4 regions of the Mesorhizobium ciceri biovar biserrulae genome follow, and region 1 is predicted to be linked to each of the others. Evidence: predicted binding sites of a transcription regulator. Region 1 holds the regulator's gene; each other region holds the start of a gene.
What was found. Region 1 encodes PhoB, which activates phosphate uptake and scavenging genes when phosphate is short. Its sites were predicted from a motif close to TGTCATNNANCTGTCAT; they were not measured.
Positions count from the first base shown of each region.

Region 2: the regulator PhoB is predicted to act here: its motif matches at 908-924, upstream of ppk2 (polyphosphate kinase 2).
Region 3: the regulator PhoB is predicted to act here: its motif matches at 1,022-1,038, upstream of A4R29_RS29370 (PhoX family protein).
Region 4: the regulator PhoB is predicted to act here: its motif matches at 815-831, upstream of olsB (l-ornithine N(alpha)-acyltransferase).

Region 1 is NZ_CP015064.1:5,595,422-5,597,624, forward strand. Features, by position in the region: gene A4R29_RS26375 (ROK family protein) at 1-537, shown strand, start outside; gene phoB (phosphate regulon transcriptional regulator PhoB) at 554-1,243, opposite strand; gene phoU (phosphate signaling complex protein PhoU) at 1,260-1,967, opposite strand; gene pstB (phosphate ABC transporter ATP-binding protein PstB) at 1,994-2,203, opposite strand, start outside.
Region 2 is NZ_CP015064.1:2,403,384-2,405,586, forward strand. Features, by position in the region: gene A4R29_RS10880 (aldo/keto reductase) at 1-755, opposite strand, end outside; gene ppk2 (polyphosphate kinase 2) at 1,034-1,954, shown strand; gene A4R29_RS10890 (dihydrofolate reductase family protein) at 2,006-2,203, opposite strand, start outside.
Region 3 is NZ_CP015064.1:6,213,422-6,215,624, reverse strand. Features, by position in the region: gene A4R29_RS29375 (hypothetical protein) at 39-542, opposite strand; gene A4R29_RS29370 (PhoX family protein) at 1,105-2,203, shown strand, end outside.
Region 4 is NZ_CP015064.1:5,269,909-5,272,111, reverse strand. Features, by position in the region: gene olsB (l-ornithine N(alpha)-acyltransferase) at 1-751, opposite strand, end outside; gene A4R29_RS24815 (PAS domain-containing hybrid sensor histidine kinase/response regulator) at 934-2,203, opposite strand, start outside.

The sequences.
Region 1 (2,203 bases):
ACCCATTCCTCGGGCGGCGAATTCGGCCACATGATTCATCGGCCGAACGGGGCGCTGTGTCGCTGCGGACGGCGCGGCTGCGTCGAAGCCTATGCCGGCAATTATGCCATCTGGCGCAACGCGCGGCAGATGGGCGAGGATGCAGAACCCGTCGCCGATGTCAGCGATGCCGACATGCGCGCCCTGGCTGCCGCCGCCCGCGAAAGGGACGGACCCGAACGGGAAGCCTATCGCAAGGCCGGCGAAGCGCTCGGCTACGGCCTCGGCAGCCTGTTCGCGCTGATCGATCCGGCGCCGGTCGCCATGGTCGGCGTCAGCGCCGCCGCCTTCGACCTGATCGAGCCGGCATTGCGGCAAGCGATTGCCCAGACCGCCGGCGGCCAGCATTCCAAGTCGATTTCCTTCGACACCGAGCCGAACGAACTGCCGCTGATCCGCGAAGGCTGCGCCATGCGGGCGCTGATCTTCGTCGATCAGGAGATTTTTGCGCCGGGCGTGCAGGCGAGATCCGGTTTCGGCGGCAAGAACGTGGCGTGAGTTCAAACGAGGGAGTTCAGTCCTCGCGAATGGCGTAACCCGCCCCACGGATGGTGCGAATGACATCGGGCATGCGGCCGTTGTTGACCGCCTTGCGCAGCCGGCCGACATGCACATCGACCGTGCGTTCGTCGATGTAGATCGTCTCGCCCCAGACATTGTCGAGCAGTTGGCTGCGCGAGAACACGCGGCCTGGATGGCGCATCATGAATTCAAGCAGGCGGAATTCCGTCGGCCCGAGCCGGATCTCGCTCTTCTTGCGATAGACGCGGTGCGACTCGCGATCGAGCACGATATCGCCGACCTTGAGCACGCTGGACAGCACTTCCGGCTTGGCCCGGCGCAGCAGCGCCTTGACCCTGGCCATGAACTCCGGCGTCGAGAAAGGCTTGACCAGATAGTCGTCGGCACCGGTCGAGAGGCCGCGCACGCGGTCGCTTTCCTCGCCTCGCGCGGTCAGCATGATGATCGGCAGCCGCTCGGTCTCGGGACGCATCCTTAGCCGGCGGCAGAGTTCGATACCGGAAACCGCAGGCACCATCCAGTCGAGCACCAGAAGGTCTGGAACGTTCTCCTGCAGCCGGATTTCGGCCTCGTCGCCGCGCGTCACCACTTCGACCTGATAACCTTCGGATTCGAGATTGTAGCGGAGCAGCACGCCTAGCGGCTCCTCATCCTCCACCACCATGATGCGTGGCGCGATCATCGGCTGGTCACCCCTGTCATGCCGCTGGCGCGGACATTGCCGTCTCGTCCTGCTTCGGACGATTGGCTGGCAACTGCGTGCCGGTCAAAACATAATAGGCATTTTCGGCGATGTTGGTCACGTGGTCGCCGATCCGCTCGAGGTTCTTGGCGCAAAACAACAGGTGCGTGCACGCCGTGATGTTGCGCGGATCTTCCATCATGTAGGTCAGCAGTTCGCGGAACACCGATGTGTATTTGACGTCGATGCGTTCATCATTGTTTCTGAGCGTGGCAAGCGCTGCCGCGTCAGCGGCGGCATACTCGTCGACGACCCCCTGCACCTGGATCAGCACCAGCTGCGCCATTGCGTCGATCGAATGCGAAAGGTCGTGCGGCGTGACGCTCAGCCCGACAGTGCCGACGCGCTTGGCGATGTTCTTGGCAAGGTCCCCGATGCGCTCGAGGTCGCCGGCCATGCGGATCGAACCGACCACCGCACGCAGATCGTTGGCCATCGGCTGGCGCTTGGCGATCAGCGTGATGGCACGATCGTCCAGCTCGCGCTGGCGTGCATCCATGATGGCGTCATCGGAAACCACCCGCTGCGCCAGCGCATTGTCCGAATTGAGCAAAGCCCTGGTCGAGCCACCGACCATCGAGCGGGCGAGATCGCCCATGTCGCGGATCAGCTGGCTGATCTGCTCCAGATCCTCATCGAAAGATGCGACGGTATGTTCACCCATGATCTTCGTCCCTCATATGCCAGAGATCAGCCGAACCGGCCGGTGATGTAGTCCTGGGTGCGTTTGTCGTCGGGGGTGGTGAACATCTTGTCGGTGGCGCCCTCCTCGACCAGATAGCCAAGATGGAACATCGCGGTGCGCTGCGACACGCGCGCTGCCTGCTGCATCGAATGGGTGACGATGACGATCGTATAGTTCTGACGCAGTTCGTCGATAAGTTCCTCGACGCGAGCGGT
Region 2 (2,203 bases), 3.1 Mb from region 1:
ACGATCCGCCACAGCCGGTCCTCGTCGCGGATCGGTGGTTCCGACCAGCCCGCGAGTTGGCGGGCGGTGGGGCTGTCACGGCGGTATTTGCCGGACAGCAATCCGCCGGCAAGCGGGCTCCAGACCAGAACGCCCAGCCCCTGGTCGACGGAAATCGGCAGCAGTTCGTACTCCGCTTCGCGCGCTTCCAGCGTGTAGTGGATCTGCTGCGTGATGAAGCGCGGCTGATGACGGCTGTCGCTGATGCCGAGCGCCTTCATCACCTGCCAGCCGGAATAGTTGGAGCAGCCGACATAGCGGATCTTGCCCTGGGCAACCAGCGTGTCGAGCGCGGCGATGGTTTCCTCCAGCGGCGTCACGCCATCCCATTCGTGCAGGAAATAGATGTCGATGACGTCGGTCTTGAGCCGCTTCAGGCTCTTCTCGCATTCCCGGATCAGGTGATGGCGCGACAGGCCTTCATCGTTTGGACCTTTGCCGATCCGCATCCGTGCCTTGGAGGCGATCAGCACGTCGCCCTTGCGCTTGCCGCCGAGCGCTTCGCCGATGATTTCTTCGGAAATGCCGTTCGAATAGACATTGGCGGTGTCGATGACATTGATGCCGGCGTCGATACAGAGATCGATCATCCGGCGCGCTTCGTCGAGATCGGTCTTGCCGACCGCCGAAAAAGCACCGGCGCCGCCGAACGTCATGGTCCCCATGGTCAGTGTCGATACTTTCAGGCCGGAACGGCCGAGGGTGCGGTATTCCATGTCGGTCCTCGCGATTGCATTGGGAAAGGGCTGGGGAGGGCGCCCGAAAGTGGCCGCTATTTGTAGGACAATTTGGGCGACGTGTCTCCATGCCAGCGCGGCGGATCGATCATGCCTGGCTGGACCGACGGCGGCGGTGACCATGCTCGCGCTGCAATAAAACCGTCATTGCAGGCCTATATGGAAGTCGGCTCAGGTGTTGCCGTTCCCGGGCTGTAGGTCGGGAGTTTGGGGCGCCGGACGTGGATCGACAGAGCTTGCAAGTGGAGCAGCCGATAATGACCGAGCTAAAACAGAATTCTCCGGCCAGGGATTGGCTTGAAGCCGAGCTCGCCGACACGCTTGACGAAGACTATGAGCTCGAAATGTCGGAGCCGGCGCTGTCGATGGAGATCGCCAAGATCTACAAGAACTCGCATCCGCCTTCGATCGATCGCATGCAGTATTTTCGCGACCTGATCACCCTGCAGTCCGAATTGATCAAGCTGCAGTCCTGGGTCGCCCACCACAAGAAGAAGCTGGTGGTGATCTTCGAGGGACGCGATTCGGCCGGCAAGGGCGGTGTCATCAAACGCATCACCCAGCGCCTCAACCCGCGCATCTGCCGTGTCGTCGCACTGCCGGCGCCGACGGAGCGCGAAAAGTCGCAATGGTATTTCCAGCGCTATGTCCCGCATCTGCCGGCCGGCGGCGAGATCGTGCTGTTCGACCGCTCATGGTACAACCGCTCGGGCGTCGAGCGGGTGATGGGCTTTGCCCAGCCCGATCAGGTCGAAGAATTCTTCCACGACGTGCCGGAATTCGAGCGCATGCTGGTCCGCTCGGGCATCACCGTGGTCAAATACTGGTTCTCGATCACCGACGAGGAACAGCAGATGCGCTTCCTGATGCGCATCCACGATCCGATGAAACAGTGGAAACTGTCGCCGATGGACCTGCAGTCGCGCGTGCGCTGGGAGCAGTACACCAAGGCCAAGGAAGAGACCTTCGCCCGCACCAACATCCCGGAAGCGCCCTGGTTCATCGTCGAGGGCAACGACAAGAAACGCGCGCGGCTGAACTGCATCGACCATCTGCTCAAGCAACTGCCTTACGAGGAAGTGCCGCACGAGGAGATCACTTTGCCGGAGCGCGTCTTCAACCCCGAATACGAACGCCAGGTGCTGCCGCGCGAGCTCTACGTACCGGAGAAGTATTGAGGCAGACGAAGCTGCGATCTCCCCCACGAGGGGGGAGATTGGCTCTCCACCTTACGCCCGCTTGATGGTGACGTGCGTTGCGAGCGGGGTCGCCACCTGCTCGCTGCAGATATAGCCGAGCTTGAGCATGTCCAGGCCGGCAAAAAGGTTCTCGCCCGTGCCCAGCAGCACCGGCGCGATCGCCAGATGCATCTCGTCGATCAGTTTTTCCTGCAGATATTGCCGTATGGTGGCGACGCCGCCGCCGAC
Region 3 (2,203 bases), 620 kb from region 1:
GGTGACGTGCAAAGCTGACCGTTGCCTGTTGGCCAGCTTCACAAGGCCTTGAGACGATTGGCATCGGCCGGCGTGGCCTGGCGGTCGATGATCGTGCGACCGAGAGCGTCCTTCATGCTGAAACGACCGTTCTCGAGCTTTTCCGTTATGCCGTCGGGATGCCTGACTGTGATCTTGTTGCCGGTCACGTCGACCTTGTCACCGGTCTTTGCATTGACATGGCTCCCGCTCTTACCCTGACTGGATCCTGATTTGCCGTTGTTGCCACTGTTGCCGTTATTGCCGCTGTTGCCGTTATTCCCATTGCCGTTGCCGCTGTTCCCGCTATTGCTTCCGCCGGAATTGCCGCCGTTGCCGCCCCCACTGTTGCCTCCGCCACCACCGCCACCACTGTTACCGCCACCCTTGGCGTATGCGCTGACGGTGTGGATGCCGGAAACGGAGCCGTCCAGGACAATTTGATAGGGCGCAATCGTCAACACCAGCGCCGCTGCCGATTTGAGCGCCAGCCGGCAACAACGGGTCGTGACCGATCTGTGCATTCTGATCTCCGACGACTGAGCCCGGCGCGCCCCACCCCAACGTTGCAGTGCAACCAACATTGCCGAAAGACGCGGCGCCCGGAAGCGACCTCCGACCGTTGCGGTTGTCAACCAGGACCATTGCAAGCGCAAGGTTGGACTAAAGTCCCAAGTGTATGCTACATTAGCTTCGCATGAACGGCGCCGTGACCGCCATCGCTAAACGGGAGACTGGCTTTCCCGATGCCTGACGACCGCAGACGCCGAACATCAAGTCACCTCCGCCGGGGGCGGCGGAGGTGACTTGTCGAGGGTGCAGTTGCCCGTTGATCTGTTTTTTGCAAACGACTGATGTCGTCCGCCGTCGCAGGATGCGCGGCCAAGATGCCGCCTAAGGTCTCCTTTCATCTCGAACCGGCGATTCTGGAGCAGTTCACGGTCTGCGGGAATGCTTAGCCAGCGCTGCGCGCAATGCCTGTCGCGTCTGAAAGGTCTCCCGATGTCACGAAAATGTGATCCGGCGATTATAAGGGGGTCAAACAGGTACCCACGCTCCAGCCAATCCAACAGCCAGAGGCAAGCCATGACTGACCTTCGCTCCCCCGACACTCGATTCCGCACCAGCCTGCTCGAGGAAAACGACGGCCCGGCCATCAACGCTTCCGACAACCGCACCATGGGCGAGATCATCGCCGCGCGGTTCTCGCGCCGCGGCTTCCTCAAGGGTTCGCTGGCTGTCTCGGCCATCGCCGCCACCGTCAGCCCGCTGGCGCTGATCAGCGCCGACGAGGCCCGGGCCGCTGAAGGCTCGGCCTTCACGTTCGACGAACTCGAGGCCGGCATCGACGACAAGCACCATGTCGCGCCGGGTTACGACGCTGATGTCTTGCTGCGCTGGGGCGATCCGCTGTTTGCCGATTCGCCCGACTTCGACCCGACGAAACAGTCGGCCGAGGCCCAGGCGAAACAGTTCGGCTACAACAACGATTATGTCGGCTACATCCCGGTCGACGGCTCGGCCGAACATGGCCTGCTGGTGGTCAACCACGAATACACCAATCCGCATCTGATGTTCCCCGGCATCGTGAAGATCGTCGAGAAGGACGGCAAGAAGTCGGCCGAAGTCGCACCGCTCTCGAAGGAGCAGGTCGATGTCGAGATGGCAGCTCACGGCGGCACCATCGTCGAGATCCGCAAGGCATCAGGCAAATGGCAGGTGGTGCGCGACGGCAAGCTCAATCGCCGCATCACCTCCAACACCGAAATGGCGCTGTCCGGTCCGGTTGCCGGCCATGACCGCGTCAAGACCAATGCCGATCCGTCCGGCACCAAGGTGTTCGGCACGTTCAACAATTGCGCCGGCGGCGTCACGCCCTGGGGCACCTATGTGATGGCCGAGGAGAACATCCATGGCTATTTCTCCGGCGAGTTGCCGGAAGGCCACAAGGAAGCCGCGAACTACAAGCGTCTCGGCATTCCCGAAGGCGCCTATGAATGGGCGGCGCATTACGAGCGTTTCGACCTCGCCAAGGAGCCCAATGAGGCCAACCGCTTCGGCTGGATCGTCGAGGTCGATGTCAACGACCCGACCTCGACGCCGAGGAAGCGCACCGCCATGGGCCGCTTCAAGCATGAGGGCGCCGAATCGATTGTCGCCAGGGACGGCCGCGTCGTCTTCTATC
Region 4 (2,203 bases), 330 kb from region 1:
CGATGCGGGCGCCGACGCGCAGATAGCCCTTGACCAGAGGCGGCATCGCGGCGATCGCCGCCTTGGCATTGACCGCCTCGATAGGCATCAGGTCCATCGAGCAGTAGCGCCCGGAGACCGCGCACACGTCCCAGGCCGAATTTGTGCGGCAGTGGTGGGCGAGGTAGGTGAGCGCCTCGGCATGCGCCGCCGGCACGGTGCCGTGAAAGGAAGCGCAACCGGTCATCACACCGATTTCATAATGATTGATGTAAGCCCAGATGCCTTGCCACAACGCTTCGATGGTGCGCTTCGAGCGGTATTCCGGCAAAACGCAGGAGCGGCCGAGTTCAAGGAAACGCTGGCCGGGGTGACGGGCAATGAGCTTGGTCAGCTCGAATTCACCTTCGGAATAGAAACCGCCGGCCGTGGCCGCGATTTCTTGCCGCAGCAGCCGATATGTGCCGACGATGCGGCGATGTTCGGGACCGGAAAGCGTGGTGTCCAAAACCAGCAGATGGTCGCAGAGCGGATCGAACCGGTCGGCGTCACGGCGGTCATGGGCCTGGAACAGGTCCTTCCTGGCGCCAAGTTCGTCGTAGAACACCCGGTAGCGCACTTCCTGCGCGGCCGCGATCTCGGCCTCGTTGCGAGCGAGCCGCACTTCAAGATTGCCTATACGGCCCAGTGCGGCGCCCTTTATGACGGAATCGACGTTACGTCCGGCAAGCAAGGCGCTGCTGGCGTTCGGCCGAGTGTCACATTCCGGCATAACTGTATGCACGAGTGATTCTCCTTCGAGCCATCCCTCTTGGCACGGGGATACGGTGTAGGTGCAACAGGATTGTGACAGTACCGTGATACGACGTCGTGGGCAATACTTCGTCGGCTGGCGAATACGATCAACCGGCTACGTTTAAGTGATCGCCCGGTGCGGAATGGGCGGTGGAAAGCTCAGGCCGCGACGACCTGGCCCTCGACGGCATTGACCAGCGCCTCGGGGTCGAGCGGCTTGGTGACAAAGCCGCTGGCGCCATGGGCCAACACCGCATGGCGGGTCTTTTCCTGGCTGTCGGCCGACAGCACCATGATCGGCACCGGCCGCACGGCACTTTCTTCCTCATGGCGGCGGATGGCGGCAATCGCGTCCAGCCCGTCCATGACCGGCATGTGCAGATCCATCAAGACCACGTCGAAGCGGTCCTTGTGCGCGGCGCCGGTGACAGCCTCGACGGCCGCCTTGCCGTTGCCGACCACCCTGACGCGATGCCCGGCCTTCAGCAGCGTGGCGCGGGCCAGCATGGCATTGATGTCATTGTCCTCGGCGATCAGCACCGACAGGCCGCGCTGGCGGTTGCCGACGGCGCGCAGTGTCGGCGCGCCGCGCTTTTCCGGCTGCGGCGGGCCGAGGCTCGGAGCATGGCTGCTCAACAGTACACGCAAAAGTGTTCCGCCGCGCACCGGCCTGGCCAGGAAGGTTGCGTAGCCACTGGCGCGGAACTCGCCAAGCATGCCGCGATCTGTCGGCGCGATCAGCGTGATCGCCTCACAGTCGGAGAAACCGCTCTGGCGCAGGCGCTTGAGCAGCCTTCCGTCGCCTTCCTCCATCGCTGCATCGACCAGGATCGCGTCGCAGCCGGCGGCGAAAGGCGCGGCCTGTGCGGCGGTGGTGGCGATGTCGACCGCGCCACCGTTGGCACGGATGGTGCGGGCGATGGCGTCGGCCTCGACGGCGTTCTTCGACAGGATCACCACGCGTCTGCCCGAGAGGGCATTCTGGCGGCCCTGCGGCGCTTCGGTGGCCGCTGTCGCAGGGACTTCGAAGACGAACTCGGATCCCTGGCCGAGCCGGCTGGATACCGAGATCGTGCCACCCATGGCGGCCACCAGGCGCCTGGAGATGGCAAGGCCGAGGCCGGCCCCGCCATGTGTGCGTGTCGACGTGCCGTCGGCCTGCTCGAATTCCTCGAAAATGCGCTCCAGGTCGGCATCATGCAGGCCCGGACCGGTATCGGCGATGGTAAAGCATATGCGGTCGCTGGTTTCGGTGCGTGCGCGTGCAATGCTCACCAGCACGCCGCCGCTGTCGGTGAACTTGATGGCGTTGCCGATGAGGTTGAGAAGCACCTGCCTGACCTTGCCTGGATCGGCGGTGATCAATTGCGGCACGTCGGGTTCGACATGACAACCCAGCCCGATATCCTTGGCGAAGGCGCGCGCCGCC